4 regions of the Rouxiella sp. S1S-2 genome follow, and region 4 is predicted to be linked to each of the others. Evidence: predicted binding sites of a transcription regulator. Region 4 holds the regulator's gene; each other region holds the start of a gene.
What was found. Region 4 encodes PurR, which represses purine synthesis genes. Its sites were predicted from a motif close to CANGCAAACGTTTGCNTG; they were not measured.
Positions count from the first base shown of each region.

Region 1: the regulator PurR is predicted to act here: its motif matches at 3,600-3,617, upstream of purL (phosphoribosylformylglycinamidine synthase).
Region 2: the regulator PurR is predicted to act here: its motif matches at 3,079-3,096, upstream of serA (phosphoglycerate dehydrogenase).
Region 3: the regulator PurR is predicted to act here: its motif matches at 1,258-1,275, upstream of purH (bifunctional phosphoribosylaminoimidazolecarboxamide formyltransferase/IMP cyclohydrolase).

Region 1 covers NZ_WFKL01000001.1:4,474,790-4,482,189, forward strand. The annotation lists gene purL (phosphoribosylformylglycinamidine synthase) at 1-3,501, opposite strand, end outside; gene mltF (membrane-bound lytic murein transglycosylase MltF) at 3,783-5,249, shown strand; gene tadA (tRNA adenosine(34) deaminase TadA) at 5,262-5,819, opposite strand; gene yfhb (phosphatidylglycerophosphatase C) at 5,897-6,535, opposite strand; partial or broken gene GA565_RS20570 (PTS sugar transporter subunit IIC) at 6,540-6,868, opposite strand; gene murQ (N-acetylmuramic acid 6-phosphate etherase) at 6,948-7,400, opposite strand, start outside.
Region 2 covers NZ_WFKL01000001.1:1,030,627-1,038,026, forward strand. The annotation lists gene argO (arginine exporter ArgO) at 1-164, shown strand, start outside; gene GA565_RS04785 (oxidative stress defense protein) at 245-979, shown strand; gene GA565_RS04790 (LysR family transcriptional regulator ArgP) at 1,113-2,015, opposite strand; gene rpiA (ribose-5-phosphate isomerase RpiA) at 2,202-2,861, shown strand; gene serA (phosphoglycerate dehydrogenase) at 3,226-4,464, shown strand; gene GA565_RS04805 (Ig-like domain-containing protein) at 4,558-7,059, opposite strand; gene GA565_RS04810 (5-formyltetrahydrofolate cyclo-ligase) at 7,212-7,400, opposite strand, start outside.
Region 3 covers NZ_WFKL01000001.1:5,103,976-5,111,375, forward strand. The annotation lists rRNA gene GA565_RS23345 (16S ribosomal RNA) at 1-773, opposite strand, end outside; gene purH (bifunctional phosphoribosylaminoimidazolecarboxamide formyltransferase/IMP cyclohydrolase) at 1,462-3,051, shown strand; gene purD (phosphoribosylamine--glycine ligase) at 3,068-4,357, shown strand; gene GA565_RS23365 (DUF1481 domain-containing protein) at 4,450-5,091, opposite strand; gene hupA (nucleoid-associated protein HU-alpha) at 5,158-5,430, opposite strand; gene GA565_RS23375 (YjaG family protein) at 5,622-6,212, opposite strand; gene nfi (deoxyribonuclease V) at 6,283-6,963, opposite strand; gene hemE (uroporphyrinogen decarboxylase) at 6,977-7,400, opposite strand, start outside.
Region 4 covers NZ_WFKL01000001.1:1,955,055-1,962,454, forward strand. The annotation lists gene punR (DNA-binding transcriptional activator PunR) at 1-767, shown strand, start outside; gene purR (HTH-type transcriptional repressor PurR) at 831-1,856, opposite strand; gene GA565_RS09180 (YnhF family membrane protein) at 2,194-2,283, shown strand; gene GA565_RS09185 (C40 family peptidase) at 2,420-3,331, opposite strand; gene GA565_RS09190 (Grx4 family monothiol glutaredoxin) at 3,820-4,167, shown strand; gene GA565_RS09195 (VOC family protein) at 4,389-4,787, shown strand; gene rnt (ribonuclease T) at 4,864-5,562, opposite strand; gene gloA (lactoylglutathione lyase) at 5,655-6,062, opposite strand; gene GA565_RS09210 (alkene reductase) at 6,187-7,278, opposite strand.

The DNA of each region.
Region 1 (7,400 bases), 2.5 Mb from region 4:
TTCAAAGCGGTCTGACAGGTTGCGTACGAAGCGCGGCCAGTGCTCAGCGCCAGGAATCAGCTCTTTCAGGTTAGACATCATTTGGCAGCCGTTACACACGCCCAGCGCCAAAGTCTGTGGACGATGGAAGAAATCTTCAAACTCTTCACGTACGCGCTCGTTGAACAGCACGGACTTCGCCCAACCTTCGCCGGCACCCAATACGTCACCGTAAGAGAAGCCGCCACAGGCCACCAGCGTGTGGAAGTCCTGCAGGTCACGACGTCCCGACAGCAGATCGCTCATGTGCACGTCAACCGCATCGAAACCGGCACGGTGGAACGCCGCCGCCATCTCGACGTGGGAGTTAACGCCCTGCTCGCGCAGAACCGCCACTTTAGGACGCGCACCGGTCGCGATGTAAGGTGCAGCAATGTCTTCCTGCGGCGCGAAGGTCAGATTGACGTTCAGGCCCGGATCGTTATTGTCTTTCTTGGCTTCGTGCTCCTGATCGGCGCACTCAGGGTTGTCGCGCAGGCGCTGCATCTGCCAGGTAGTTTCTGCCCACCAGGTACGCAGCGTGGTGCGGCTTTCGCTGTACACCGGCTTGTCGCCAGAAGTGATCACGAAACGATCGCCCTGATTGACGCTGCCCAGGAAATGCGTGCAGTCGGCCAGGCCATGCTGTGCAAAAATCTGCTCAACCTCGGCGCGTTGGTCATCACGGACCTGGATCACCGCGCCCAGCTCTTCGTTGAACAACGCTGCAAGAGCAGACTCGCCCAGCGCCGAAATGTCCGCGGTCAGGCCGCAGTGACCGGCAAAGGCCATCTCCGCCAGCGTCACCAGTAGGCCACCGTCTGAACGGTCGTGGTAGGCCAGCAGTTTTTGCTCGGAAACCAGTTTTTGCATCGCATTGAAGAAGCCGGCCAACTGCTCAACGTTGCGCACGTCGGCAGGTTTATCACCAAGTTGGCGATAAACCTGCGCCAGCGCCGTTGCGCCCAACGCGTTGTGGCCTGCACCGAGGTCAATCAGCAACAGAGAGCTTTCGCCCTTGTCGGTACGCAGTTCTGGTGTCACGGTATGGCGAACGTCTTCAATACGGGCAAATGCGGTGATAACCAGCGACAGTGGAGAGGTCATCTCGCGCTGCTCGGTGCCTTCCTGCCAGCGGGTTTTCATCGACATGGAGTCTTTACCCACGGGAATAGTGATACCCAGCGCAGGACAAAGCTCTTCGCCTACCGCTTTAACCGCGGCGTACAGACCCGCGTCTTCGCCCGGATGACCGGCCGCCGACATCCAGTTGGCCGAAAGCTTAACGCGCTTGAGGCTGCCGATTTCGGTAGCTGCAATGTTGGTCAGCGCTTCGCCTACCGCCAAACGCGCGGAGGCGGCGAAGTCTAGCAAGGCCACCGGCGCACGTTCGCCCAGAGACATCGCTTCGCCGTGGTAGCTGTCGAGGCTGGCAGTAGTAACCGCACAGTCTGCAACCGGTATCTGCCACGGACCGACCATCTGGTCGCGTGCAACCATACCGGTTACCGTGCGGTCACCGATGGTGATCAGGAAGGTTTTTTCAGCAACCGCTGGCAGATGCAGAATGCGATTCACCGCATCGGCAATCTGAATATTCTCGCCATTTAGCATGTCACCCACGGCTTTCAGGGTTTGCACGTCGCGGGTCATTTTTGGCGTTTTGCCCAGCAGCACGTCGAGCGGCATGTCAATCGGCTGGTTGTCGAAGTGACTGTCTTCCAGTGTCAGGTGCATTTCTTCAGTGGCTTCACCGATAACCGCATACGGCGCGCGCTCACGTTTACAGATAGCGTCGAACTGAGCAAGCTGCGCTGGCGCAACCGCCATCACGTAGCGTTCCTGAGATTCGTTACACCAGACTTCGAGCGGGCTCATACCCGGTTCATCGTTAAGAATATCGCGCAATTGGAAACGCCCGCCGCGCTCACCGTCGCTGACCAACTCAGGCATGGCGTTGGAAAGCCCACCCGCGCCAACGTCATGGATAAACAGAATCGGGTTGGCTTCGCCCAACTGCCAGCAGCGGTCGATAACTTCTTGACAGCGACGCTCCATTTCCGGGTTGTCGCGCTGAACCGAGGCAAAATCGAGGTCGGCATCAGACTGGCCAGAAGCCATAGAGGAAGCGGCACCGCCGCCCAAACCGATGTTCATTGCCGGTCCACCCAGCACGATCAGTTTAGCGCCAACGGTGATTTCACCCTTCTGCACGTGGTCGGCACGAATGTTACCGATACCGCCCGCCAGCATGATTGGCTTATGGTATCCGCGCAGTTCTGGGCCATTATGGCTGTTGACTTGCTCTTCATAGGTACGGAAATACCCCAGAAGCGCCGGACGACCAAATTCGTTGTTGAATGCTGCGCCTCCCAGAGGACCGTCGGTCATTATCTCTAAAGCGGTCACAATTCTGTCAGGTTTGCCGAAGTTTTCTTCCCAAGGCTGTTCAAATCCGGGAATACGCAGGTTAGAAACCGAGAAGCCTACCAGGCCCGCTTTCGGCTTGGCGCCGCGGCCGGTTGCGCCTTCGTCACGGATTTCACCGCCCGAACCGGTGGCTGCACCTGGCCAAGGAGAAATAGCGGTTGGGTGGTTGTGGGTTTCTACCTTCATCAGGATATGAGCATCTTCCTGATTAAAATTGTACAGGCCAGACTCGGCGTTGGCATAGAAACGGCCTACCTTTGAGCCTTCCATCACGGCGGCGTTGTCTTTATAAGCAGACAGCACGTGATCTGGGGTATGTTCAAAGGTGTTCTTAATCATTTTGAACAGCGATTTAGGCTGCTCTTTGCCGTCGATAACCCAATCGGCATTGAAAATCTTGTGGCGGCAATGTTCGGAGTTGGCCTGCGCGAACATGTACAGCTCGATGTCTGTCGGGTTGCGGCCCAGGTTGGTGAAGGCGTTGACCAGATAGTCAATTTCGTCTTCCGCCAGTGCCAGACCAAGTTTGATGTTGGCCTGTTCCAGCGCAACGCGGCCTGCACCGAGCAGGTCAACGTGCTGAACCGGTGCCGGTTGGTGCTGGGCAAACAGTTTTTCAGCGTCGTTAAGGTCGGTAAATATGGTTTCCATCATGCGGTCGTGCAACAGCGCGCCGAGTGATTGCCACTGTGCTTCGGTCAGTTGTAGTGCCTGAACATAAAACGCCAGGCCGCGCTCAAGACGCCGAACCTGCGACAGTCCACAGTTGTGGGCAATGTCGGTTGCCTTGGAGGACCACGGAGAAATAGTGCCCGGACGCGGCGTTACCAGAATCAGGCGGCCAACGGGTGCGTGTTCAGCGAGAGAAGGACCATATTTGAGCAGGCGTTGCAACTTGGTTTGCTCATCCGCTGTCAGAGGAGCGCTGACATCGGCGAAGTGTACGAATTCGGCGTAGACGTCGTTAACCGGAAGCTGAGCTTCCTGAAAACGGGAAAGCAGTTTGTTAATGCGAAAAGCCGACAAAGCGGGCGAACCACGCAGTATTTCCATAATCAAATATCTCTCGTCTTCGAAGCAACTGACCGTAGGTGCTTCATTGGGCGCAACAGGGGGGAAAACGCGGCCTATTATAGAGAATCCTCGAGCCTGACGAAACCGTTTGCGCAGGGAATATTAATAATACCTTTAACCACACAGTTTACATGGGTTATCAGGAATAAAGTTGCAGACTGGCGTTTTGTTGAGCAAAATGCGTCGGCACCGGGATTTTAGCCCCTTTATCAGCACCGTTTTATCTTATTAAAAGAATAGCGCCGCAGAGAGATAACTATTTGAAGCGCATAAAAATAACGTATTTAATCGTGGGCCTCATCACCCTGTTGCTGGCGCTGGCCCTGTGGCCTAGCATTCCATGGCAGCGCGGGTCAGGTGACCAGCTCCAAAACATTCTGTCTCGTGGTGAACTGCGCGTCAGTACGCTCGACTCTTCACAGACCTATTTTAACGGCACCGCAGGTGACCGGGGATTTGATTATGAATTAGCCAGCCGCTTTGCCGACTACCTCGGCGTGAAGCTGGTCATGACCTCACATAAAGATATCGACCAACTGTTTGGCGATCTTAAAAGTAATAAGGCCGACATGCTGGCCTCGGGACTTATCTATAACCCTGAGCGTTTAAAGTCATTTCGTACCGGGCCGGAGTACTACACCGTTTCCCAGCAGGTACTTTATCGGCTTGGTACGGCACGCCCAAAATCCTATGACGATATTAAAGGCAACCTGGTCGTTTCTGCCGGTGCGGCCCACATCACGACGCTTGAAGACGCGAAGAAAAAGTTTTCGGACCTCAGTTGGGGTGTCACCCACCGCTACTCCCCTACGGAGCTGATGCAACAGGTTGCTCAGGGTAAGCTCAAATACACGCTCGGTGATTCAGTGACAGTGGCCCTGCTACAGCGCGTTTACCCGCGCCTGGCGGTCGCTTTTGACGCCACCGAGGACGAACCGGTTACCTGGTACTTTACTAAAACAGCCGATGACGACAGCCTCTATGCAGCGATGCTCGATTTTTTTAGCCAAATTTCCGAAGACGGTACTCTTGAGAGGCTGGAAGAGAAGTATTTAGGCCACGTCGGTAATTTTGACTTCGTGGACACCCGCGCCTTTCTTAATGCCATTGATGACAAGCTCACTACGCTGCAACCGCTGTTCGAGAAGTATGCCGACAAAATCGACTGGCGACTGCTGGCGGCCATTTCCTATCAGGAGTCGCATTGGGATCCTAGTGCCACCTCACCGACCGGCGTGCGCGGTATGATGATGCTGACAAGTGCCACCGCTCAGGGGCTGGGCGTGAGTAATCGCCTGGATACCGAAGAGAGCATTCGCGGCGGCGCGCTTTATCTGAACAAAATTATTGCGACCCTGCCGGACACGATTGCCGATGACGATAAAATCTGGTTTGCGCTGGCAGCCTACAATATGGGATATGGCCACATGCTCGACGCCAGGCAGCTGACTACGGCGCAAAAAGGCAATCCTGATAGCTGGGTCGATGTAAAACAGCGTTTGCCCATGCTTAATCAGAAACGCTACTACAGCAAAACAACCTATGGCTATGCGCGTGGCACTCAGGCCTTTAACTACGTTGAGAACATCAGGAAGTATCAAATCAGCCTCGTAGGCTATCTGATGGAGAAAGAGAAGCAAAAGGCGCAGGCTGCTGCGCTAAAAGTGCAGCTTGGCGCGGGATATCCCGCCGTGACGCTGGAGCAGTTAAAAAGCGCGGGCGGTTAACCGTCGCCCTTTTTACTCATCACTTTGACTGTTAGCGGCCTCGCGCTGGGCCTTGCGCAACGCCTTATGCTGGCTGCGGCGCAGTTTGAAGAACTCACTCAACTGCGTGGAACATTCGTCGGCCAATACGCCTGACGTCACCTCAATATGATGATTCATGCCCGGATGACCCAGCACGTCGAGCAGCGATCCTGCCGCGCCGGTTTTCATATCGGCCGCGCCATAAACCAGCCGACGAATGCGGCTGTGCACCATCGCGCCGGCACACATCACGCAAGGCTCAAGGGTGACATACAGCACCGCATCCAGCAGACGATAGTTTTTTACCACCATGCCGCCCTGACGCAGCGCCATAATCTCGGCGTGCGCGGTAGGATCATGATGCCCGATTGAACGATTCCAGCCTTCGCCGATCACCTTATTATCGAGCACCAATACTGCGCCAACCGGCACCTCGCCTACATCCTGCGCTTTTGAAGCCAGCGCCATTGCATGCCGCATCCAGTACCTGTCGCTGTATTGCTCTATCACGTAAACCTCGCCCTGACTAAAACGGCGGCTATCATACACTGCCCGCACCCGCAGACACAGTATAGCTACAGTTTTAGTTAACAAAGACGGGATGAAGTTAAGCCGAAGCCGCGGCATTATTCCAGCTGCTGCAATTCGCCCTGCTTGCTGACGCGAAACCGATGCTCACAGAAAAACAGCAACGGATTATCCTGTTTGCTGTCGCTGTAGCCGCTATAAAGTTTAAGCGGGGAGCCAATACGCTGTTCCAGCTGTGAGACTTTTTCTTCGCCCAGGCAGCGCAATGCCAGCACCCAACCGCCGTTGCGGCGAGCGATACGGCTGCCTACCAGCCTGACGCGCGGTAGAAAAGGGGAAGTATTGTAAACCTGCTGCACCAGATTCTCCGGCGAGCCGGTTATCAGCCACACTTGTGCATCATCATTGTCGAGATAATCACGCAGGCGCATCTGCACCACCGGAAACGCGACCACTTTTGTGCGGAACCAGTTCACAAACTGCAATTCAAGTGCTTTCAGACGTGCTTCACTGTGCCCAAAGGTAATAGACCACAGCAGCAGACTCATTGGCCAGCGCTCGGCGCGGCCGCAGAGCAACATACCAAGCCCAACTACCGGCAGCATCGGCACCACCAACAGCAAATTTTGCGGCATTTTCTTGAGCAGAAAACGCATAAAAGTCCCGAACATATCCTGTTGATGCAGTGTGCCATCGAGATCAAAAAAAACCACACGGCGATCCGTCTTCGCGCTCAATGCGTTACTCCTCGGGATCGTTGAACCCCATAATCCAGGTAAAAATAAAGCCGGCCACCATGGTTATCAGTACGCCAGTCAGATAAAGCATTACTTTACCGGAGATAATGGTCAACGCCAAAGGAAGACCTGAAATCCCGAAAGTAATCACCGTCGCCACCAGCAGGACTGCAATCACGCCACCGCGCCCCGGCTACCAAAGAGCGTAATTTGCACCAGCTGAGGGCTGGAAAGAATACCGGCCATCACCCCGCCCATCGCCTGAGAACCCCCAAAGACTCGAGCGGCATTGACGCCTACCAAGATATTCATGATGGCGAATACTGCACCGCCAATACCTGAGTTTTATCCGCTGCCATGACAACCCCTCGAAAATGATGACTCTGTATGAGTCAGTAAATAAAGCTAAAAACTACTCCGCCAGCGCAGCACGCAGAAAACCGTTGTGCCGAGCAAGGCGTTCGATGGCCTCTTCGGCGCTGACCTGTGCCAGAATGATCAAAATAGCCGGCTTCACCTCAAAGCCGGTTTGCTGCAGAGCGGCTTCGGCATCCTGGCGTTCGGCTCCCGTGGCCTCAACGACGATCCGGCAGGCGCGATCCACTAGCTTGACGTTAGTGGCTTTCACATCAACCATCAGGTTCTGATAGACCTTACCGATTTTGACCATCGCACCCGTGGAGATCATATTCAGCACCAATTTTTGTGCAGTACCCGATTTAAGGCGGGTTGAACCCGTCAGCGCCTCAGGTCCAACAACGGGCGAGATGGCAACCTGTGCCTCGTGAGCGATGGGGGAATCCGGGTTACAAGAAATAGCAACCGTGGCACAGCCTAGATGACGTGCATAGCGCAGTGCGCCAAT
Region 2 (7,400 bases), 920 kb from region 4:
CGGTACTTTCTTCAACGCTGTGGTTTTTTGGCCTGGCGATGTTAGCCGCGCTGCTCTCTCCTTGGTTAAACAAAGGAAAAACCCAGCGGGCGATTAACACCGTTGTGGGATTGGTGATGTGGGGCATAGCCCTGCAGCTGGCGCTACAGAACCTGCATTTCTGAATAATTTATCACTAATCTTAATTTCGCTGCCAAACTACTGTGCTAGTGTTGTTGCTCACCAGATGAATGAGGGAAACACTGTGAAATTGAAAGCATTGGCTATGGCCGCCATGTTGGGATTAGGGACACTACCTGCTGCACTTCAGGCTGCTGAAGTGCCAGAAGGGCCGCATGTGGTAACTTCAGGTACAGCGAGCGTTGATGCCGTTCCAGACATCGCTACGTTGGCAATTGAAGTCAATGTTTCCGCGAAAGACGCTGCCTCGGCCAAGAAACAGGCCGACCAGCGCGTAGCCGAGTATTTTGCCTTCCTGCAGAAGAACGGCATTGATAAGAAAGACATTAACGCCGCCAATCTGCGCACTCAGCCAGAATATAACTACCTGAAAGACGGCAGCAGCGTGCTGAAAGGCTATCGCGCCGTGCGTCAGGTGCAGGTCACCCTGCGCAAGCTCGACAAACTCAATGAGCTGCTTGATGGCGCGCTGAGTTCCGGCTTAAACGAGATCCGCGCCGTTGAACTGGGCGTTGCCAATCCGGATACCTACCGTGACCAGGCACGCCAGAAGGCTATCGATAACGCTACGCAGCAGGCTAAAGCGCTAGCCGAAGGCTTCCACAGCCAGCTTGGACAGGTTTACAGCATTCGCTATCACGTTGCCAACTATCAGCCGATGCCGGTTGCCAGAATGTATAAAACGGCCGACGCCACTGGACAAAGTGATGCCGCTCAAACCTACGAGCAGCAGAGCATTCACTTTGACGATCAGGTAGATGTGGTGTTTGAACTGAAAAACGGCGACGCAGCTAAATAACGTTTTTTACTTAAAACCCGTCGAGCTACAGGTAGGCGGCAAAATGAGCTGTTCCCAAGGCGCTTAGTCCACTCAGTGACTTGGGTGAGTGAGTGAAGCCAACACCCCTGTAGCTTGAATGATGAACAGTAAATTAGTCTTGTCGGAGTACCTGACGGCCGTGTGCAAGAAGGGCGTCAGTGACTTTTCTCATCATGCGGCTTTCCGGTGCGAAACGGTGCCAGAACAGCATTCGGCGCTGGAAAAGACCCGGCGTTAAATCGATTAACTCGCCGCTTTCCAACTCTTTTTCAATCTGCAAATGCGGGATCATACAGCACGTCGTGCCCTGACGGGCGAGCTGTACGAAAGCTTCCGACGAGTTCACGATGTGACACGGCACGCTGCCCGGCGATAAATCAAAGTTCTGCTGTAAAAATGCCTGATGCATGTCGTCGAGATGGTCAAAGGCTACCGCCGGTGCTTTAAGCAGCGCAGAGCGGGTAACGCCATTGGGGAAATAACGCTCGGCAAAGCCTTTTGAGGCCACAAACAGATAATCAAGTGCACCGAGCTGGTCCACAAGGCAGCTTGGCAAAGGCTGCGGCTGAATACTGACGGCCCCCACCACTTCGCCACGGCGCAAACGTTCCTGAGTACGGGTTTCGTCCTCGACCTGCATGTTCAGACGAATAGGGGAGTCAACCAGCACCGATTTCAGCGCCGGTAGAAGCCAGGTTGCCAGACTGTCGGCGTTCACCGCCAGAGAGAGCAGCAGCGGGGTGTCATTGCTGTCGTTGATGTTATCACCGCCCAGCCACTCTTCTTCAAGCAGTTCCACCTGATGCAGCAGCGCCAGCAGCTTTTGGCCCTGTTCGGTTGGACGAGGAGGAACAGTACGCACCAGCAGCGGCTGTCCGAATAAATTTTCCAACTGTTTAATTCGTTGAGAAACGGCGGATTGGGTAATACACAGCTTTTGTGCCGCACGTTCAAAGCCGCGCTCACGGATCACAGCGTCCAGCGCTTGCAACGTTCTATAGTCTGGGCGTTTCATCGAAAATCTATTCCTTGCTCGTCTGGAATTAAAACCTATTCAGACACTATGCCACAGTTCATTCAAATTTGTGGCGCACAAAATCTTCCGCTTTTTGGGCATAAGTGTACTCCCCAATTGCTCAGACCATGCTTTATACTGATCACCACTTCAAGGCAGATTGTCTACTGAAAGAGAAAAATGACCATGACTCAGGATGAACTGAAAAAAGCGGTGGGTTGGGCAGCGTTGGAATATGTCACACCAGGCACGATTGTTGGCGTAGGCACCGGTTCAACGGCGGCGCATTTTATTGATGCGCTCGGTTCGATTAAACACCAGATTGAAGGCGCGGTGTCCAGCTCTGACGCGTCAACGGCCAAGCTTAAAAGCCTCGGCATTCACGTGTTTGATAGCAACGAAGTTGACGAACTCGACATCTACGTCGACGGTGCGGATGAAATCAACGGTCACATGCAGATGATCAAAGGCGGCGGCGCGGCGCTGACCCGTGAAAAAATCATCGCCGCTATCTCCCGCAAGTTTATTTGTATCGTTGATGCCTCCAAGCAGGTCGACGTGCTGGGAAAATTCCCGCTGCCGATTGAGGTTATCCCAATGGCGCGCTCCTATGTAGCACGTGAACTGGTGAAGCTCGGCGGCCTGCCGGAGTATCGCCAGAACGTGGTCACCGACAACGGCAACGTTATTCTGGATGTACACAACCTGAGCATTCTTGACGCCATCGCGCTGGAAAATAAGTTAAACGCCATTGCCGGCGTAGTGACTGTTGGACTGTTTGCCAACCGGGGTGCAGATATCGCGCTGGTGGGTTCGCCAGACGGCGTAAAAGTCATTAAAAAGTAGTGCTGGCGATAAGCTTACGATCTCTTTGGGGTCGTTAGCATAATGTAATGTTATGAAGATGATAATTTACCGCCTGAATCATCTTTTATTTAAAACGGCCAATTTGGTGACTTATGTCACATAAAGACGCCGTTTTGACGTTTGCTTCCACGCTGTTCCAGAATTTGAGTATTAAGTTCTGAAAAATGTAGGACCAGCTAGGGCTTGTGCTATCGGGTAGGCAATCGTTTGTATTGCCCGTAGCAAAAATTTTGTTATGTTGACTGTGAACTGCATAAAGCAGTGACTTCTGAAGTCTGCATTCAGCATGAATAACTTTCGGTATGCGTTACTGCCGGTATGAATAAAACAGTAGGGTCGGGAAATGGCAAAAGTATCACTCGGAAAAGACAAAATTAAGTTTCTGCTGGTTGAAGGTGTCCATCAAAGCGCTATCGACACGCTTCACGCAGCGGGTTATACCAATATCGAGTTTCATAAAGGGGCGCTGGATAGTGAAGCGCTGAAAGAGTCAATCCGTGATGCGCATTTCGTCGGGATCCGATCCCGTACCCAACTGACCGAAGAAGTCTTTGCTGCTGCTGAAAAACTGGTTGCCGTCGGTTGTTTCTGCATTGGTACCAACCAGGTAAGCCTGAATTCTGCGACCAAGCGCGGTATTCCGGTATTTAACGCGCCGTTCTCCAACACCCGATCCGTGGCAGAAATGGTGCTGGGCGAAATGCTGCTGCTGATACGCGGCATTCCGGCTGCTAACGCCAAAGCGCACCGTGGTATCTGGCACAAGCTGGCCGTCGGTTCTTATGAAGCACGAGGAAAACGTCTGGGTATTGTGGGCTATGGCCATATCGGTACGCAGCTGGGTATTCTGGCCGAAGGTCTGGGTATGAAGGTCTACTTCTATGATATCGAAAGCAAACTGCCGCTAGGCAATGCGCAGCAGATCCCAAGTCTGACCGAGCTGCTTAACACCAGCGACGTGGTCACCATGCATGTGCCTGAAACCGCCAACACCAAAGATATGATTGGTGCTGAAGAGTTGGCACAGATGAAGCCTGGCTCGCTGCTGATTAACGCCTCACGCGGAACCGTTATTGATATCCCTGCACTGTGTGACGCGCTGCGCAGCAAGCACCTTTCAGGTGCTGCCATCGACGTATTCCCGGAAGAACCTGCGACCAACAGTGACCCGTTCATTTCGCCGCTGTGTGAGTTTGATAACGTGATCCTGACACCGCACATCGGCGGGTCTACCATGGAAGCGCAAGAAGGTATTGGTTTGGAAGTGGCCGGTAAACTGGCGAAATACTCAGACAACGGTTCTACGCTGTCTGCGGTTAACTTCCCGGAGGCTTCGCTGCCAATGCACAGCGAAAAAGCCAGCCGTTTGCTGCACATCCACGAAAATCGTCCTGGCGTATTGACCAGTATCAACCAGATTTTTGCCGAGCAGGGCATCAACATTGCTGCTCAGTATCTGCAGACCAGTCCAGAAGTGGGTTATGTGGTTATCGACGTTGAAGCCGATATCGAAACCGTTGATAACGCGCTGCAGCTGATGAAAGCCATCCCAGGCACCATTCGCGCGCGCCTGCTTTACTGATTGATTTTTTAGCAATTTTAATTTTTGAATGGCAAAAGGGGCATCGAGAGATGCCCCTTTTCATTAATATCACAGCTGTAAAAAAGTCAGCCGCTATTTACAGCTAGCGTGCATATTTTTGTCACCAATTTCGCGCCAAACTCCCCATGTACCATCGACACCCGGCACATTGCCTACCGTCCACCAACCGTTCATCCATTGTTTCCCCTGATAAGATACTTTTACACAGGGCTTAGGATAGGTTGTTGAGGATATCCATTGAGGGTTGGCTGCGGTTGCCGCAGGTTTTTGCGTAACCTGAGTTTCACTGGTGGCACTTGCACCGTGCGAATCCGTCACTGTGACGTTAAAACGGTAGGTGGTTTGTTTTTCCACGGCGGGGAATGATGCTGTAGCCTGAATGGTTTGAGCATTTTTGAGAGTAATTTGTGGGCCAGAAGATATCTGTCTCCACTGGTACTTCAGGCTGTCGCCGTCAGGGTCGCTGCTGCCCACGGCCGATAAAATGACGCTGCCTGAACCGGTAATTTCTGCTGGCGTGGCTTTTGCAACGGCAGTCGGAGCATGATTCTCTGGCTGATTATCGTCTCCATCATTGCTTTTTTTCTCGATATTGAGAATAAAATCATCAAAATGTACGTCTGATGTTGCCCCCGCTTTTTTCGTTGCCTGCACTTGAACTTCGAGTAGCGTTGCCTGTGCTGGTAGGTCAACTGAGACCGTATTATCCAGCCAACGTTTGTAGAGGCCTTGAGTATTTACCTGCGCCGTTTTAAGCGTCGCCCCCGCTGCATTTTTAGCAATCAAATAGACAGTACCGTAATCACCGTCTCCAAAACCATTGCTCTTGAATTGCAGTTTGGCAACGCTATTGCCCTGACTGACTAAAGACTTGTCCAAGGCGATGCTCTGGCTTATTTGGTCGTGGGTGGCATTATTGGCCGCGCTATTATTGATTCTCGCGGTAAAGAAGTATTTCCCTTTGGCTGGCAGGATACCGTCCTGGCTGGTCACCACGCGGAATTGTCCCTGAGTCAGTTTCCAGCCACTTAGGTTGCCGGTTTCTGCGCCCGCATTTTGCAGCGAGGTGGAGACCTCATCGGGTACAATCTCTTCACCAGATTCGGTAAAGGCTTGTACACGAACAATAATATCGTCTATCGCTGTGTTTTTAGAGGCAACCGCCAAGTGCCATTTTCCAGCAGCGGGCTTGGTCACACCCAAAGAGGTATTCCATGCTTCACGCCCTTTATAGTCGTAATCATTGGCCGAAGGCCAGCTTCCTTTGCTGAGATAAAGGCTAAATTTGCTGGTTTCTTCGTGCTGCGGACCCGGTACGGCACTGACAGCCAATCTATGGGTATTGGCCGGCACGTTAAGTTCGATACGATGCAGATAATTATTGGATTTGTTCAGCTTAACGCTTTGTTCTGCCAGCATTAGCGATTTTTCGTGATCAAAAGGGATCACTGCTGGATTGTAGCCCGAGATTTTTGCCGCATTATCTCGCCAGACTCGCGCCATATTGGCCTTGTTCTTGTCACCGATCGGCAAACCATAGTTGTCTTGCAAATCGGGATTGGAGAAGTAGCCGATATCGTTACCACACTGTATGGTTTGGGTTTTATCGTTGTCCCAGCCATGATTATCGCCACTGCCTGACCAACAATGGTTACCACCGATGTTATGGCTCAATTCATGGCGCAGGGAAGTTGAAGCGTAGAGCGCGTTAATACTGTAGCGGCCATTGAGGTAGGCCCAGCCAATAGCCGTATCATCATTATTACCCTCGAAAAAAACAGCGACGAGGTCGGGGCCATGTTCAGACATACCTTTGCTAAATAGTTGATTTATCTGTGATAGCGTATCGCCAGTAATCGAGTAATCCTGATCAATGATTTGTGTGCCTACCAGCCTGACGCGTATTTTTTCAATGCGGGAGTTTTTTAAAGCCTGATTGACTGTGGTTAACTGAGCAAGCGCGAAGGCTTCAGGATCAATAATCGTTTTCGCTGCGGCTTTTGAGAAACCGGCAAGAACATCGATAACAATATAGCCGTCTTTATCAATATCTCCTTGGTAAAGAGAGCTGCCATCTCGCGCCAAAGTTTGTAAAGCATCGCCTTGAGTTGCGGGGATTAGCGTATCTTCTTGGGAAAAAATGGGTTTTTTGAACGTGATTTGAGTTTGTTCACCTGAAGGTGTGCTGTAAATAATTTTATGCTGATCGGGATACATCGCCAGAAAACTTTTGTCTTCACGAACGACCAGAACCATATCCGTTGACCCTGCAGAGCGGCTTAATGACGGCATTTTTCCGGTATAAACAGCGGCGTCTTTATACTTCGTATCCCTGACCATTGTTGCCGTAGAGGATGCCGACAACTCGGTTACTGATACTGAGTCGGTATCGCGCAAAAGCGCTGACAGCTTAAGAAACTGACCTTTTTCTCGTTCACTGCTGCTAGACATAGGAGCCTGAATATTAGGCAACATGAAAGCTGCTGTTTTAGCAGATACATCATTAGCATTCGCACTATTGATCGATGCTATTACCGCGAGTGCTGCAAGTGTTAATCCGTAGTGTTTTTTCATGTTCACTTCCCTATGTAATATAATGTAACAATAATCTGATGAGGATTTTGCTATATAAAACATAGAGAAAACGTCTATCTTGGCTAAGAAGTCTCTTTAATTTTCTAAGAAGAAAGGTAATGCAAAGGAGAGGAGGGAACTAAGCTGCGGAGTTAATCCGGCCAGCACCAACTTTTGCCCGGCGTCAAAATCTCGGGCAGCGGAATATCCCACTCCTCACTCGGCAACGTATTCACCCACTGGCAGTCGTGGGCAATACCTATCGGGTAAGGGCCACTTTCGCGCCAGTGCTGCAGCGTACGGTCATAAAATCCACCGCCCATACCCAAGCGTTGCCCCAG
Region 3 (7,400 bases), 3.1 Mb from region 4:
CACGCTTTCGCACCTGAGCGTCAGTCTTTGTCCAGGGGGCCGCCTTCGCCACCGGTATTCCTCCAGATCTCTACGCATTTCACCGCTACACCTGGAATTCTACCCCCCTCTACAAGACTCTAGCTTGCCAGTTTCAAATGCAGTTCCCAAGTTAAGCTCGGGGATTTCACATCTGACTTAACAAACCGCCTGCGTGCGCTTTACGCCCAGTAATTCCGATTAACGCTTGCACCCTCCGTATTACCGCGGCTGCTGGCACGGAGTTAGCCGGTGCTTCTTCTGCGAGTAACGTCAATCGCTGTTGCTATTAACAACAACGCCTTCCTCCTCGCTGAAAGTGCTTTACAACCCTAAGGCCTTCTTCACACACGCGGCATGGCTGCATCAGGCTTGCGCCCATTGTGCAATATTCCCCACTGCTGCCTCCCGTAGGAGTCTGGACCGTGTCTCAGTTCCAGTGTGGCTGGTCATCCTCTCAGACCAGCTAGGGATCGTCGCCTAGGTGAGCCATTACCTCACCTACTAGCTAATCCCATCTGGGCACATCCGATGGCGTGAGGCCCGAAGGTCCCCCACTTTGGTCTTGCGACATCATGCGGTATTAGCTACCGTTTCCAGTAGTTATCCCCCTCCATCAGGCAGTTTCCCAGACATTACTCACCCGTCCGCCGCTCGTCACCCAGAGAGCAAGCTCTCCCGTGCTACCGCTCGACTTGCATGTGTTAGGCCTGCCGCCAGCGTTCAATCTGAGCCATGATCAAACTCTTCAATTAAAAGTTCGATTTGCTGAAACAAGTTCAGCGATGCTCAAAGTTACTTCACATCATTCATAATGAATTACTGCTTGGTCACTCTAAGACTTGGCATTGCTGCCTTGATATTCTGTTGCCACCGAAGTGGCTGATATCGTCTTGTGAGTGCCCACACAGATTGTCTGATAAATTGTTAAAGAGCAGTGAGTTACGCGCTTTCGCTTGCTAACTCGAGGTGGCGTATACTACGCTTTCCTCATTTAATGTCAACCGATTATTTTATCAATCAACATCATTTTTAATTCTTCCCGACTCGTTCACACCGCGTTGCTGCTGCGTTGTTCCCTGTCGTTGGAGCGGCATTATAGGGAGTTTCTGAGGAGCCGCAACCCCTAATTTCAATAAAAAATACTGTTTGCTGCAATACACAGCAAAAGGCGGGGTTATACCGATTTACACACAAAGTTATCCACAATACACATTGAAACTCAAATTTGACGCGCATCGCGCAATCGTTTTCGCTACAATATCGCGCGTCTGAATTTACCGACACTATCTGCAATAATGATGCTTACAGCGTCTGTGGAACCTTATCTGAATCCAATCCGAGGTTATTCTTCTATATAGTCTTCTATATAGAGAGAAGAACGAGAATTGAATTCACGTAACGCTCTCTATTGCGACTCCAAAGCCAAGGGATAAAACCACCATGCAACAACGTCGTCCAATCCGCCGCGCGCTGCTCAGCGTTTCTGACAAAGCCGGTATCGTAGAATTCGCCCAAGCCCTCTCTCAACGTGGCGTGGATTTACTTTCCACTGGCGGCACCGCGCGCCTGCTTGCTGACGCGGGTTTGCCAGTGACAGAAGTCTCTGACTACACCGGCTTCCCGGAAATGATGGATGGACGCGTTAAAACTCTGCACCCCAAAGTGCACGGTGGCATCCTGGGTCGTCGCGGCAAAGATGATGCCATCATGGGCCAGCACGACATTGCGCCGATCGACATGGTCGTTGTTAACCTTTATCCTTTTGCGGCAACCGTGTCTCGTCCGGACTGCTCACTGGAAGACGCCGTAGAGAACATTGATATCGGTGGCCCGACAATGGTTCGCTCGGCGGCCAAGAATCACAATGACGTTGCTATCGTGGTCAAGAGCAGCGACTACGCCTCTATAATAGAAGAGATGGATGCCAACGACGGTTCACTGCTGCTGGCCACCCGCTTCAATCTGGCTATTAAAGCCTTTGAACACACCGCAGCCTACGACGGTATGATTGCCAACTACTTTGGTACTATGGTACCGGCGTATCACGGTGACACTGAGTCTCCTTCTGGTCAGTTCCCTCGTACCCTGAACCTGAGCTACGTGAAGAAGCAGGACATGCGCTACGGCGAAAACAGCCACCAGCAAGCGGCCTTCTATATAGAAGAGAATGTTTCTGAAGCTTCCGTTGCCACCTCTCAGCAGCTGCAGGGCAAAGCCCTCTCCTATAACAACATTGCTGATACCGATGCCGCGCTGGAATGCGTGAAAGAGTTTGACGAACCGGCCTGCGTTATCGTTAAACACGCGAACCCTTGCGGCGTTGCGGTGGGTGACAGCATTCTCGACGCCTATGAGCGCGCGTATAAAACTGACCCGACCTCCGCATTCGGCGGCATTATTGCCTTCAACCGCGAGTTGGATGCAGCAACCGCCAAGGCCATCATCAGCCGCCAGTTCGTTGAAGTGATCATCGCCCCCTCTGTCAGTGAAGAAGCGCTGGCGCTGACTGCAGCTAAACAAAACGTTCGCGTCTTGACCTGCGGTCAGTGGCAGGGACGTCAAACTGCCCTCGACTTCAAGCGCGTGAACGGCGGCCTTCTGGTTCAAGACCGTGACCTGGGTATGGTTGACGCCGCCGACCTGCGCGTAGTGACAACGCGTCAACCGACCGAGCAGGAGCTAACTGATGCCCTGTTCTGCTGGAAAGTGGCCAAGTTTGTTAAGTCGAACGCCATTGTTTATGCGCGCGACAAAATGACCATCGGCATTGGCGCTGGCCAGATGAGCCGCGTTTACTCCGCTAAAATCGCCGGTATCAAAGCCGCCGATGAAGGTCTGGAAGTAGCAGGCTCGGTGATGGCCTCTGACGCTTTCTTCCCGTTCCGCGACGGTATTGATGCAGCGGCGGCGGTGGGCATCACCTGCGTAATCCAACCGGGTGGTTCAATGCGTGATAATGAAGTGATTGCAGCGGCCAACGAACACGGCATTGCGATGCTGTTCACCGACATGCGCCACTTCCGCCATTAATTTTTTGGAGTTTTGAATGAACATTTTAATTATCGGTAACGGCGGACGTGAACACGCGCTGGCATGGAAAGCGGCACAGTCACCTCTGGCCGACAAAATCTTTGTCGCACCGGGCAATGCAGGCACCGCACTTGAACCCTTGCTTGAGAACGTGGATATCTCGGCAACTGACATCGCCGGTCTGCTGGCCTTTGCGCAGCAAAATGACATTGGCCTGACGATTGTTGGACCGGAAGCCCCGCTGGTTATCGGCGTGGTTGATGCCTTCAGCGCTGCGGGACTGAAAATTTTCGGCCCAACTCAGGCGGCAGCTCAGCTCGAAGGCTCTAAAGCCTTCACCAAAGATTTCCTGGCCCGTCACGCTATTCCAAGCGCCGACTACCAGAACTTTACCGACATCGAACCGGCTCTGGCCTATCTTCGAAGCAAAGGCGCGCCGATTGTTATTAAGGCCGACGGTCTGGCGGCAGGTAAAGGCGTTATCGTCGCTATGACGCTGGAAGAAGCTGAATCTGCCGTACACGACATGCTGGCGGGCAATGCCTTTGGCGACGCCGGACACCGCATCGTCATTGAAGAGTTCCTTGACGGTGAAGAAGCAAGCTTTATCGTCATGGTTGACGGCGAAAATGTAGTCCCCATGGCCACCAGTCAGGACCACAAACGTGTCGGCGATGCCGATACCGGCCCTAACACCGGCGGCATGGGCGCATACTCTCCCGCGCCGGTAGTGACCGACGAGATTCACCAGCGCGTGATGGACCAGGTTATCTGGCCAACCGTGCGTGGCATGGCAGCAGAAGGCAACGTGTATACCGGCTTCCTGTACGCCGGTCTGATGATCTCCGCCGATGGCCAGCCTAAAGTCATCGAGTTCAACTGCCGCTTTGGCGACCCAGAAACTCAGCCTATCATGCTGCGTCTGCGTTCTGACTTGGTTGAACTCTGCCTTGCCGGTGCAGAAGGCCGTTTGAATAACGTGACTTCAGAATGGGATCCGCGTCCTTCTCTGGGCGTCGTATTGGCTGCAGGCGGTTATCCTGGTGATTATGTTAATGGCGAAGTGATCCGTGGCCTGCCGTTGGAAGAAGTTCCTGACGGTAAGGTGTTCCACGCCGGCACCCGACTGCAGGACGAGTTGGTGGTCACCAACGGCGGACGCGTGCTCTGCGTGACAGCATTAGGTAAAACCGTTGCCGCCGCGCAGCAGCGTGCGTATCAACTCGCGCAGGACATTAAGTGGGAAGGCAGCTTCTGTCGTAAAGACATCGGCTATCGTGCGATCGCCCGCGAACAGGGTGAATAACTCCTGCTCGCCGACCTGTCATGAATGAGGGGTCATAAAAAGCCAAAAGCCCGCCAAGTGCGGGCTTTTTACTGTCTGGAGGCGGGCTAGGATTAATTCAACTGGCCCTGTTTCGGCTCCCAGACGCAAAAATCTTCGTTTGCCACCAGCAAGAGTTCATTACCCTCGGGGGCAGTCAACCAGGCAAGGCCGAGTTTGTCGTTGGCCTTGGCGGCACGTTTTGCCAACCATACCTGAGAGCGGATATTCAGGCTAAGCGTCACCGGCTCACCGTTACAGGTGGTAATTACGCCCTGTCGCCAGCGGCCCTGAGTAAGTCTTACGTTTCCGGCGCGCAGCGTGTTGCTCAGGTTTAACACTTTATCAGCCTGGTATTTAAGGCGTTCGATATCATCAGCCGAGAGCTTCTCTTTCGAGTCGGCCAATTGACGTTGCATAAAGCTGACGTTGCCTTCGCTATCAAAACGCAGAGTTATACCCAGGTCTTTCGAGGCAGCATGACTTTCTTTAATCAGATGGAGATGGTCATTGAGGTATTCATAGCGTGTGATTACGGTGTCTTTGCCGTAATACGGGCTGTAAATATTGATCAACGTTTGCGGGCGATGTTGTTCGTCGTCTTCTCGCCACAGGCGGTAAATGCCTTGGTCGGCGACGTAACCACTGGCGCTAAAAAGGGGGGTATCACTGTGAGAACTGCATCCGACCAGACTGAAGGCCATTACAGCAGCCATCAGTCCGGTGGTGATAAACGAAAGGGACCAGCATGGCCCCTCGTTTATTCTTTTCACTGCAAGCAATTACTTAACAGCTTCTTTCAAAGCTTTGCCTGAAACAAACGCCGGAACGGTTGCAGCAGCGATTTTGATTTCTTTGCCTGTCTGCGGGTTACGACCAGTGCGCTCGTTACGTTGATTTACTTTAAAAGTACCGAAACCAACTAATTGTACAGCTTCACCCTCTTTCAGAGACTCGGTGATGGCAGACAGAGTAGATTCAAGAGCAAGTTTAGCCTGTGCTTTAGAAAGATCAGCTTTGTCAGCAATCACATCAATCAGTTGAGTCTTGTTCATAAGTTATCCTTTACAGTGTGTTTATCGTTTGCAAAGCATCGAGTGCGACGGATATGCCGATTGACAGCACCCTCCTGCATACACGCACCGATAGCCACTTTTTATTACGCACCCCAAATGTAGACCAGACAGGGTACGGATGTGAAGCCTTGAGACACGACAAATAAGGCGTTAAATCACGTTTTCTTGCCTTATTGCGTTAAATTTATCCCAATGTTACTCACAGCGGCTTCACGCAGGTCAGATCGTAACCCTTTTATTAATTCCAGGTCACGCTCTTCACAGTCAGCCAACAGGCGGAAAATCTCCCATTGGATGTCCCATTCTTCTTCAACAGCGGGTAAAACTTTGAGCTCTTCATCGGTCATTTCTTTGCCAGCATGGGTCATTTCAAGCATGGCAACGGTACGAATCGATGTTTCGCTAATCGCGATAGCATGAGCCAGTGTTTCACCGCTTAAACGCGAGTGAATCAATTCACCTAATGCGATACAGGCATCGATAGCCGGGTAAACGCCGTAAATATCATAGTCGTCTGAAGAAGGGATTGCCTCCTCCAGCTTCTCAAGCTGCGAATCAAAGTTAACCTTTGCATCTTTTATTACAAGCGTTTCCCACACCAGATCGAGAATTTTGCGATAAATCTGGGGCTCACCAAAGCCTGATTGAAGGCAAAACATCTGATAATTGGGATACATACGCTCGCAAAGGCTGGCCATAAACGTCAGATGTTGCCAGCTTTCAAGCTTTTCCAGACGTAAATGAATCGGATTACGTAACATAGTATTTTCTCGTTAACTTTTCTGGGCGGGAGTTTACCTGAAATAATGACAGCATCCTACGCCTGGATTCTTAAACATTGCCGCTCAGGCGCTGCCAGCGCTGAAATGCGGGCCGATTGGATGCTACAGCATCGGCCCATCGGGTCGGTTCAGGCAGACGATATCCCCGCGTGCATTGTTCAACCCAATACAACGAAGAAGCAAGGCTGATGTTATTACCTGGGGAGATAAACAGCGGATTACAACGCAGTTTGCTGCGCCACACCCAGCCAAGCTGTTCATCTTTGTCCCACAGGGCTTGCGTAGCGCCGGCGGCTTCGCCCAGCGGCAGAAAGTGTCCGCACAGGCGACTTTTCGCCACGCCGATAGTTGGCACGTCAATGGTCAGCCCAAAATGGCTGGCAACGCCGAGGCGTCTGGGGTGAGCGATGCCCTGCCCGTCAACCATTAACAAATCAGGGCGATGTTGCAGCTGCTGCCAGACGTCAATTAATGCCGGGCATTCGCGAAACGAAAGGAAACCGGGAATATAGGGGATTTGGGTGGGAATACGGGCTATTTGATACTCCACCAGCGCCATTGACGGGTAGTGCAGTACAACAACAGCGGCGCGCGTCACGTCACCGCCCTGCTCAAACCCGATATCAGCTCCTGCTATATACACCGGGCGCAATCCCGAAGAGGGGTCTTCGAGTACGATTTGCTGGGCTTTTATCCGCTGCTCTTCGCGCATTGCGCCGGTATTAATCATGCAGATCCTGTCGTTATGCGGTGTGGTATTGCCGTGAAAGGTTGTGGACGGCCTTAACAAAAGCGCCGGCATTTTCAGGCGGAACGTCCTGATGGATGCCGTGTCCCAGGTTAAAGACGTGCCCTTCACCCTTGCCATAGCTGGCCAGAATAGTCTCGACTTCTTGCTCGATACGGACTGGAGAAGCATAAAGCATAGACGGGTCCATGTTTCCCTGCAGCGCCACTTTGTCACCCACGCGACGGCGGGCTTCACCGATATCTGTCGTCCAGTCGAGGCCCAACGCATCGCAGCCTGTTGCCGCAATGGCTTCAAGCCACTGACCGCCGCCTTTGGTGAACAGCGTCACCGGCACTTTACGGCCATCATTTTCGCGGATCAGGCCATCAACAATCTTGTGCATGTAGTTCAGGGAGAACTCGAGGTAGTCACGACCG
Region 4 (7,400 bases):
TTCCGCTGTTTGAACGCCGTCACCGCGACGTGGAGTTAACGCCTGCCGGCCGTATTTTTGTTGATGAAGCGCGCGTGCTTATCAAAAAAATGATATCAACCCGTCGTCAGTGTCAGCAGGTGGCTAATGGTTGGAGCGGCCAGCTGCGTGTAGCAGTAGACCGTATCGTCAAGCCTGACCGCGTGCGGCAGCTGGTGGTTGATTTCTATCGGGTATTTCCTGATACCGAGCTGTTGATTCAGGGCGAGGTATTTAACGGGGTATGGGACGCTTTGGCAGACGATCGTGCTGACGTGGCGATTGGCGCAACCAGCGCGGTGCCGGTCGGCGGGCGTTTTAGCTTTCGCGATATGGGCACGCTGCCGTGGCACTGTGTAGTGAGTGCCCAGCATCCGTTGGCTGCTCATAAAGGCGCATTAAACGATGAGGCCCTGCGTCCTTATCCGGCGCTGTGTATTGAAGATACTTCAAGAAGTCTACCCAAAAGAGATACCTGGACACTCGATAACCAGCGCCGCCTGGTGGTCCCAGACTGGACCTGTGCCATTGATTGCCTGTGTGAGGGGTTGTGCGTTGGCATGCTGCCGGTGCACATGGTTGAGTCGTGGCTAGCGCAAAAAAAACTGGTGGTGCTTGAGTTGGCCAACAGCTTTCCTGAAAGTCCGTGCTGCCTGACCTGGGATCAGCGTAACCATTCACTGGCGCTTGACTGGCTGCTTGACTACCTTGGGGAAAGTGAGACCTTGAACGAGGAATGGCTGCGCTAAAGAAATGCTGCCCTTGGCGCGGCTGAGGGCCAGCGTGAAGGGCAAGTTAGGCTAATAAGTGTATTAACGGCGATAGTCAAGATACGGGCCATCGGCCACTGAGCGCCTTTCAACCAGCTTGGGCTTCACCTCAATGGTTTGCTGTATTTCGCGCTTGCTGATAATGCGGTCAAGCAGCATGGTAAAGGCCATTTCTCCAAGGCGTTCTTTCGGTTGATGTACGGTGGTGAGTGCCGGTGAAAAATAACGCGCATTGCGAACGTTATCATAACCAATGACCGAAATGTCTTGAGGAACGCGCAGACCCATTTCGTCGGCTGCACAAATCGCGCCCATTGCCATGACGTCACCGCCGCAGAATACTGCGGTAGGGCGCTGCTTCTGGTTTAGGATTTTTTGCATCGCCTGGTAACCGGATTCGGGTTCGAAATCGCCCTGAACTACCCATTCATCTCGCACTTCAATGTTGGCTTCGTTTAACGCTTTCAGGAAACCACGGTAGCGGCCACCGCCGGTGTTGCGGTTAAGCTGGCCGGGTATGGCGCCAATATCGCGATGGCCACGCTCAATCAGGTAGCGACCCGCCAGATAACCGCCCTCGAAGGCGTTATCAATGATGGAGTCGGTGAAGTCGTTTTGCGCTTCGCCCCAGTCCATGACTACCATTGGAATAGACCGGTACTCTTCCAGCATGGCAAGGAGTTCAGCGGGATATTCTGCACACATTACCAGCAGGCCATCGACGCGTTTTTGCGCCAGCATAGCGAGATAGGCAGTCTGTTTTTCAAAATCATTATGCGAATTACACAAAATCAGCGTGTAGCCTTTGGCGAAGCAGCTATTTTCGACCGCTTCAATAACTTCGGCAAAATAGGGCGCTTCACTTGAGGTTGCCAGCAGGCCGATTGATTTAGTGTTATTAACCTTCAGGCTACGCGCGACGGCACTGGGAGAATAGTGCAAATCTTTGATAGCGGCGCGAACAGCAGCTTTGGTTTCTTCGGCGACGAATCGGGTTTTATTGATGACGTGCGACACGGTTGTAGTCGAAACACCGGCGCGCTTAGCGACATCTTTTATCGTGGCCATGTAAAAATCACTCCTGAACTAACCATTTTCAGCACGTTAGTTTTTTGTTAATCGTTTGCCTGCGTGCATTCAACTGCATAAATCATTTTAAGCAGTCAAATCGTTGGATGGTTCCAGAAAGGCCTGAAAGAAGCGTCGGGCAACTACGACCGGGCACACAGCGTGGTAACCGCTAATTTTCTCTTATAACTCAAAAAAGGGAAAGCCAAATTTTTGCTTTAGAGTAAAGTGATAGTGTTGTGTACTTTCTAAATGGACGTTTTGGCGAGATTTAGGCAGAATAAGATGGCGTACAAAATGTAGGGTTTTTGCCCCTTTTATCTCGTAAGGAGTTCACGTGGATACTAACCTGAAATATTCATTAATGACCGTAGTCTGCGCACTCGCGATGATTGTTGCTTTTAGCTTCACCGCAGTCATGCACTAATTTTTAGCGCGAGAACGGAAAAGGGCGATTTCTTATCACAGAAATCGCCCTTTTCTATTTTACCAAAACGACGCACCGTTTTAGTCTTAAACCATTCGTTAAATGCTATTCACAGGTTTCAGCGAGAAATCATTATTTAACGAATCGTTTTTGGCGTCATCACCCGGCGAGCACCCACATAGTGGTCTTGCCAGTAGTTATCTGCCAGATAACTAATTTTAATCTCTTCACCGGTGCGCGGTGACTGAATAAATTTGCCGTTGCCGAGATAAACGCCTACGTGATCGGCTGCGCCGCGTTTTGTTATTCTAAAGAACACCAGATCGCCCGACTCAAGTTCACCGCGTGCAACCGGTGCTGCATCACGCAAATGGTACATCTCATTGGCGGTGCGAGGCATTTTAATTCGCATTAAATCTTTGTACGCGTAATAGACCAAACCGCTGCAATCAAATCCGGTGTTAGGTGAGGTACCACCCCAGCGATAAGGCTTGCCGACCTGGTGCATCAGCTTGTTCATCGCGGTCTCTTTCGCGTGCAGGTATTTCTTCTTATGTGCTGCGCTTAACGTGAGCGGTGCGCAGGATTCTGTTTTTGCCTGATGCTTACGGTGTCGGCCGTAGGCTTTTTTCGGTTCTTTCGCGCAGACCACGTTGGTCGTGCTGGCAAGAGAAGTTGTAATATTTTTAATTTCTCGTTTCGGCTTTTCAGCCTGATGTTTCGCCAGCTTTCGGCTGACCGGCTTTTCGGCCTTGTGTCTTACTAACTTAGTACTGGTAGGGTGTTTAGCTTCCACCTTCGTTTTGGCATGCACCTTTTCTTTTGTCTTACTGTGTTCTTTTGCTTTTGATTGTTCTTTTACCGGAACAACTTTGGTCTTCTTATTGCTTCTGGCAACGACCTTTCGCTTTCGTCGTTCATCAGGCTTTGCCTGACTTACGTGCGCTTCCGCTTGCTTTGCAGAAACGCGACTGCTTGGCGAAGCATGCGCCAAATTCAAAAAAAGCTGGGTAAACAGCAGCACAAAAAGCGTAAACATTAAACGCATGGCGTCGCTACCAATATTAGGCCGAAGTTAAACATCAAAAGATGTCCCAGTATTCCCCAAAAGCGGGAGACAAAACAGCACGAATTGCTTCGATTCTAATTCATATTGTGAGTAAAAGTTAATAACTTTTTTTTTGGGCGAAATATAAGCTATAACGCTGAAAAATTAACCTAAATTCAGAGGCTTAAACTCACCTTACCCAAAGGATCTTGTCAAGATCGTTTGGGTTAAAGTCACAGAATAAAAATGTTATTCTATATGAATGTTTATTTTTGCACTGTTTTGGTAATCAGGGATACTATCACCGACATTAGGGTGATGCATCAACTTAGGCTTATTTAGCGTGTAAAGACCCTACAAAAAATGACGTTTTCATCTGAGCGCTGCCCTCGTTACAATGGCAGACAGTTGATCAGGTTTTTCCCGATTTAAGCTTTTGCGACATAAATACGACGTAACAGCCAATTAATGGCTTGAGGAAGCAAAAAATGACCACCACTATTGAAAAAATCCAACAACAGGTTTCCGAGAACCCAATTCTTCTTTATATGAAAGGCTCTCCTAAACTGCCAAGCTGCGGTTTCTCTGCACAGGCCGTTCAGGCGCTGTCAGCCTGCGGCGAGCGTTTCGCCTATGTCGATATCCTGCAAAACCCGGATATCCGCGCCGAAATGCCAAAATTCGCTAACTGGCCAACCTTCCCACAGCTGTGGGTTGACGGTGAACTTGTCGGCGGCTGCGATATCGTCATCGAAATGTATCAGCGTGGCGAACTTCAGCAGTTGATCAAAGAAACGGCCGAGAAATACAAATCTCAGGAAGAGCAGCCAGAATAAGCCGTCTCGACTCTGATAAAGAACGGCCAGGATAGCTGCTTTTCAGATTAATGAAGAACCCCACTTTTGTGTGGGGTTTTTTTATGAGGTCGTGAAGCCGATAACGTGAAATCCACAGCGGGAGGTAGGGCGCTCGGGCCTAACCTTGGGGTTGATGAACGCGCTATGGCTTGTATATTGACCAAGCCAATCTGGTTAATGAGTCAGCGTAGGAGTGCAACATGATAAATCATCTTGATCATCTGGTATTAACCACCCACGACGTGAAAGCGTGTGTCGATTTTTATACCCGAGTATTGGGTTTTACGCTTGAACAGTTTGGGGCAAATAGGTTAGCGCTTAAGTTTGGTGAACAAAAAATAAATATCCACGAGTATGGTAAAGAAATAGAACCCAAAGCACACCTGCCTGTTCCGGGGTCTCTCGACCTTTGTTTTATCGCTTCACTGCCTATCGAACAGGTTAAATTAAAATTAGAAAGCCATCATTGGCCGATTCTTGAAGGGCCAGTGAATAGAACCGGCGCGCAGGGGCCGATTGTTTCATTATATATGCGAGACCCCGATCTGAACCTCATCGAGATATCACGTTATATTGCTCAGCCTTCCTCGGGAAACTAAAAATGAGTGTCATAAAAAAAGCGGCGTTGAAAAGCCGCTGATTTTTTTAATTTTTAGAACTTTATTCCCGCCGAGCTTATTGCTCCGGGTCGCCGGTTTCTTCTGCGGCGATCGGCAGTGGCCAGCCGCCTAAACGTTTCCAGCGGTTGACCAGTTCACAGAACAATTCTGCAGTTTGCTCGGTGTCGTACAACGCCGAGTGCGCCTGCGCGCTGTCAAAAACAATCCCGGCGCTAATGCAGGCTTTTGCCAGCACGGTTTGCCCCAGCACCAGCCCGCTCAACGCCGCAGTATCAAACGTGGCGAACGGGTGGAAAGGGTTGCGCTTTAGGCCCGCGCGTTCGGCCGCGGCCATCAGGAAGCTATGGTCGAAATTGGCGTTGTGCGCAACAATAATCGCCCGATTGCAGTCCTGCTCCTTCATTCCCTTGCGGATAGCTTTAAAAATGGCGTGCAGTGCATCGTACTCGCTCACCGCACCGCGCAGGGGATTGGTTGGGTCGATGCCGTTAAAGGCCAGCGCTTCAGGATGCAAAATCGATCCCTCAAAAGGCTCCACGTGAAAATGCAGCGTTTCGTCGTTGTGCAGCCATCCGTCTTCGTCCATACGCAAGGTTACGGTTGCAATTTCAAGCAGGGCGTCAGTCTGGGCATTAAACCCGGCGGTTTCTACATCAATTACCACGGGATAAAACCCACGGAAACGACCTTTCAGGGCGTTAATGTCACTTTTGTCAGCCATCTTTATCTTATCTTTAACGAATTCAGCGCGCATTATGGCAAATTTTTGAGCCAGATGCAGGAGGGAGAAGCAAATAGAAGAAAGGGCGCTGAATTAGCGCCCCGAAGTCACGATGTGAAAAGGGTTTAGTTGCCCAGACCCTGACCGGCGTGTTTGGACTCGATAAGCTCGATTTTGTAGCCGTCTGGGTCTTCAACGAAGGCGATAATGGTGGAGCCGCCTTTAACCGGGCCTGCCTCACGCACTACGCTGCCGCCCGCGTTGCGAATGTCTTCGCAGGTTTGTGCCACGTCATCAACGCCCAGCGCCAGGTGACCGAATGCGGTACCGTGGTCATAGCTGTCAACGCCGTAGTTGTAAGTCAATTCAATGACCGCACCTTTGCTTTCGTCTTCATAGCCAACGAAGGTCAAATCATATTTGTATTCGGTATTTTGACTGGTGCGCAGTACGCGCATGCCCAGCACTTCAGTGTAAAATTTAATCGAGCGCTGCATGTCGCCAACGCGGAGCATGGTATGGAGTAAACGCATAATTTCCTCTGATTTCCAGTTAAAATCTCTTGAATACTAGACTAACTGAATGAAATTGCTTTGTCTTTAGGACTGCGCCCAACAGCGCAGTCTGTAATCAACGTGGAAATAAAAAGGGGATGCCTTACAGCGTTGGGTAGTCGGTATAACCCTGTGCGCCGCCGCCGTAGAAAGATTCTGGCTGTGGGGCGTTCAATGGGGCATGACTTTTTAAACGCTCAACCAGGTCTGGGTTAGCGATATAGCTGCGGCCGAAAGCAACGGCGTCGATGTACCCTTTCTCAATCAGTTCTTCACCTTTCTCAGCGGTGTAGGCACCCGCGCCGACAATTACGCCTTTGTAGTGCTGGCGAATAACTTTACGGAATTCCTCGGTATAAGCCTTGCCGCCTGCCCAATCTGGCTCTGAAATGTGTAGATACGCCAGGTTGCGCTTGTTCAGCTCATCCAGTAGATAGACTGCCGCGGCTTCTTGATCTTCACCGTTGTCCAGGCCGTTGAATGGGCCCATCGGTGAAATACGAATGCCTACGCGCTCAGCGCCGATTTCAGCCACGGTGGCGTCAACCACTTCCAGCGTCAGGCGAGTGCGGTTTTCAATGCTGCCGCCGTACTGGTCTTCACGCACGTTTGAGGCCGGTGACAGGAACTGGTGCAGCAAATAGCCGTGGGCGGCGTGCAGTTCGATATAGTCAAAGTCTGCTTCGCGAGAATTAGCGGCCGCCTGACGGAAGTCATTAACAATGCCCGGAATTTCACCAATTTCAAGTGCGCGTGGCGTTGAACAATCTTCACGAACCGCATTGCCATGTTCGTCACGCAGGCTGGTGCGGGTGCCTGCGGCAATAGCAGAAGGCGCGACCGGCGCCAGATTACCGGGCTGCAGGCTGGTGTGCGAAATACGGCCTACGTGCCAAAGCTGCACGGCAATATTGCCCCCTTTAGCATGAACACCCGCAACAATTTTTTTCCACGCGGCGGTTTGCTCAGGCGTGTGCAAACCCGGTGCACCGGCATAGCCTTTCGCCTGGAAAGAAACCTGCGTTGCTTCGGTTATAATCAGCCCGGAACTATGACGTTGAGCATAGTACTCGCCCATCAGTGGCGTCGGGATATCACCCGGTTCAATACTGCGCAAGCGGGTTAACGGTGCCATGAATACGCGATTAGGTAAGGTTTTATTGCCGACGATGAGGGGGGTAAAAAGCTGGGTCATGGTTAATCCTTTCTCTAAAAATTAGACTAGTCGATTACTGAATAATCCCTACACGTTAATAGACCGATCAGTCTAGGTCAACCCGACCCGCATTCGATAGCTCATTTTGCTACGTAGAGATG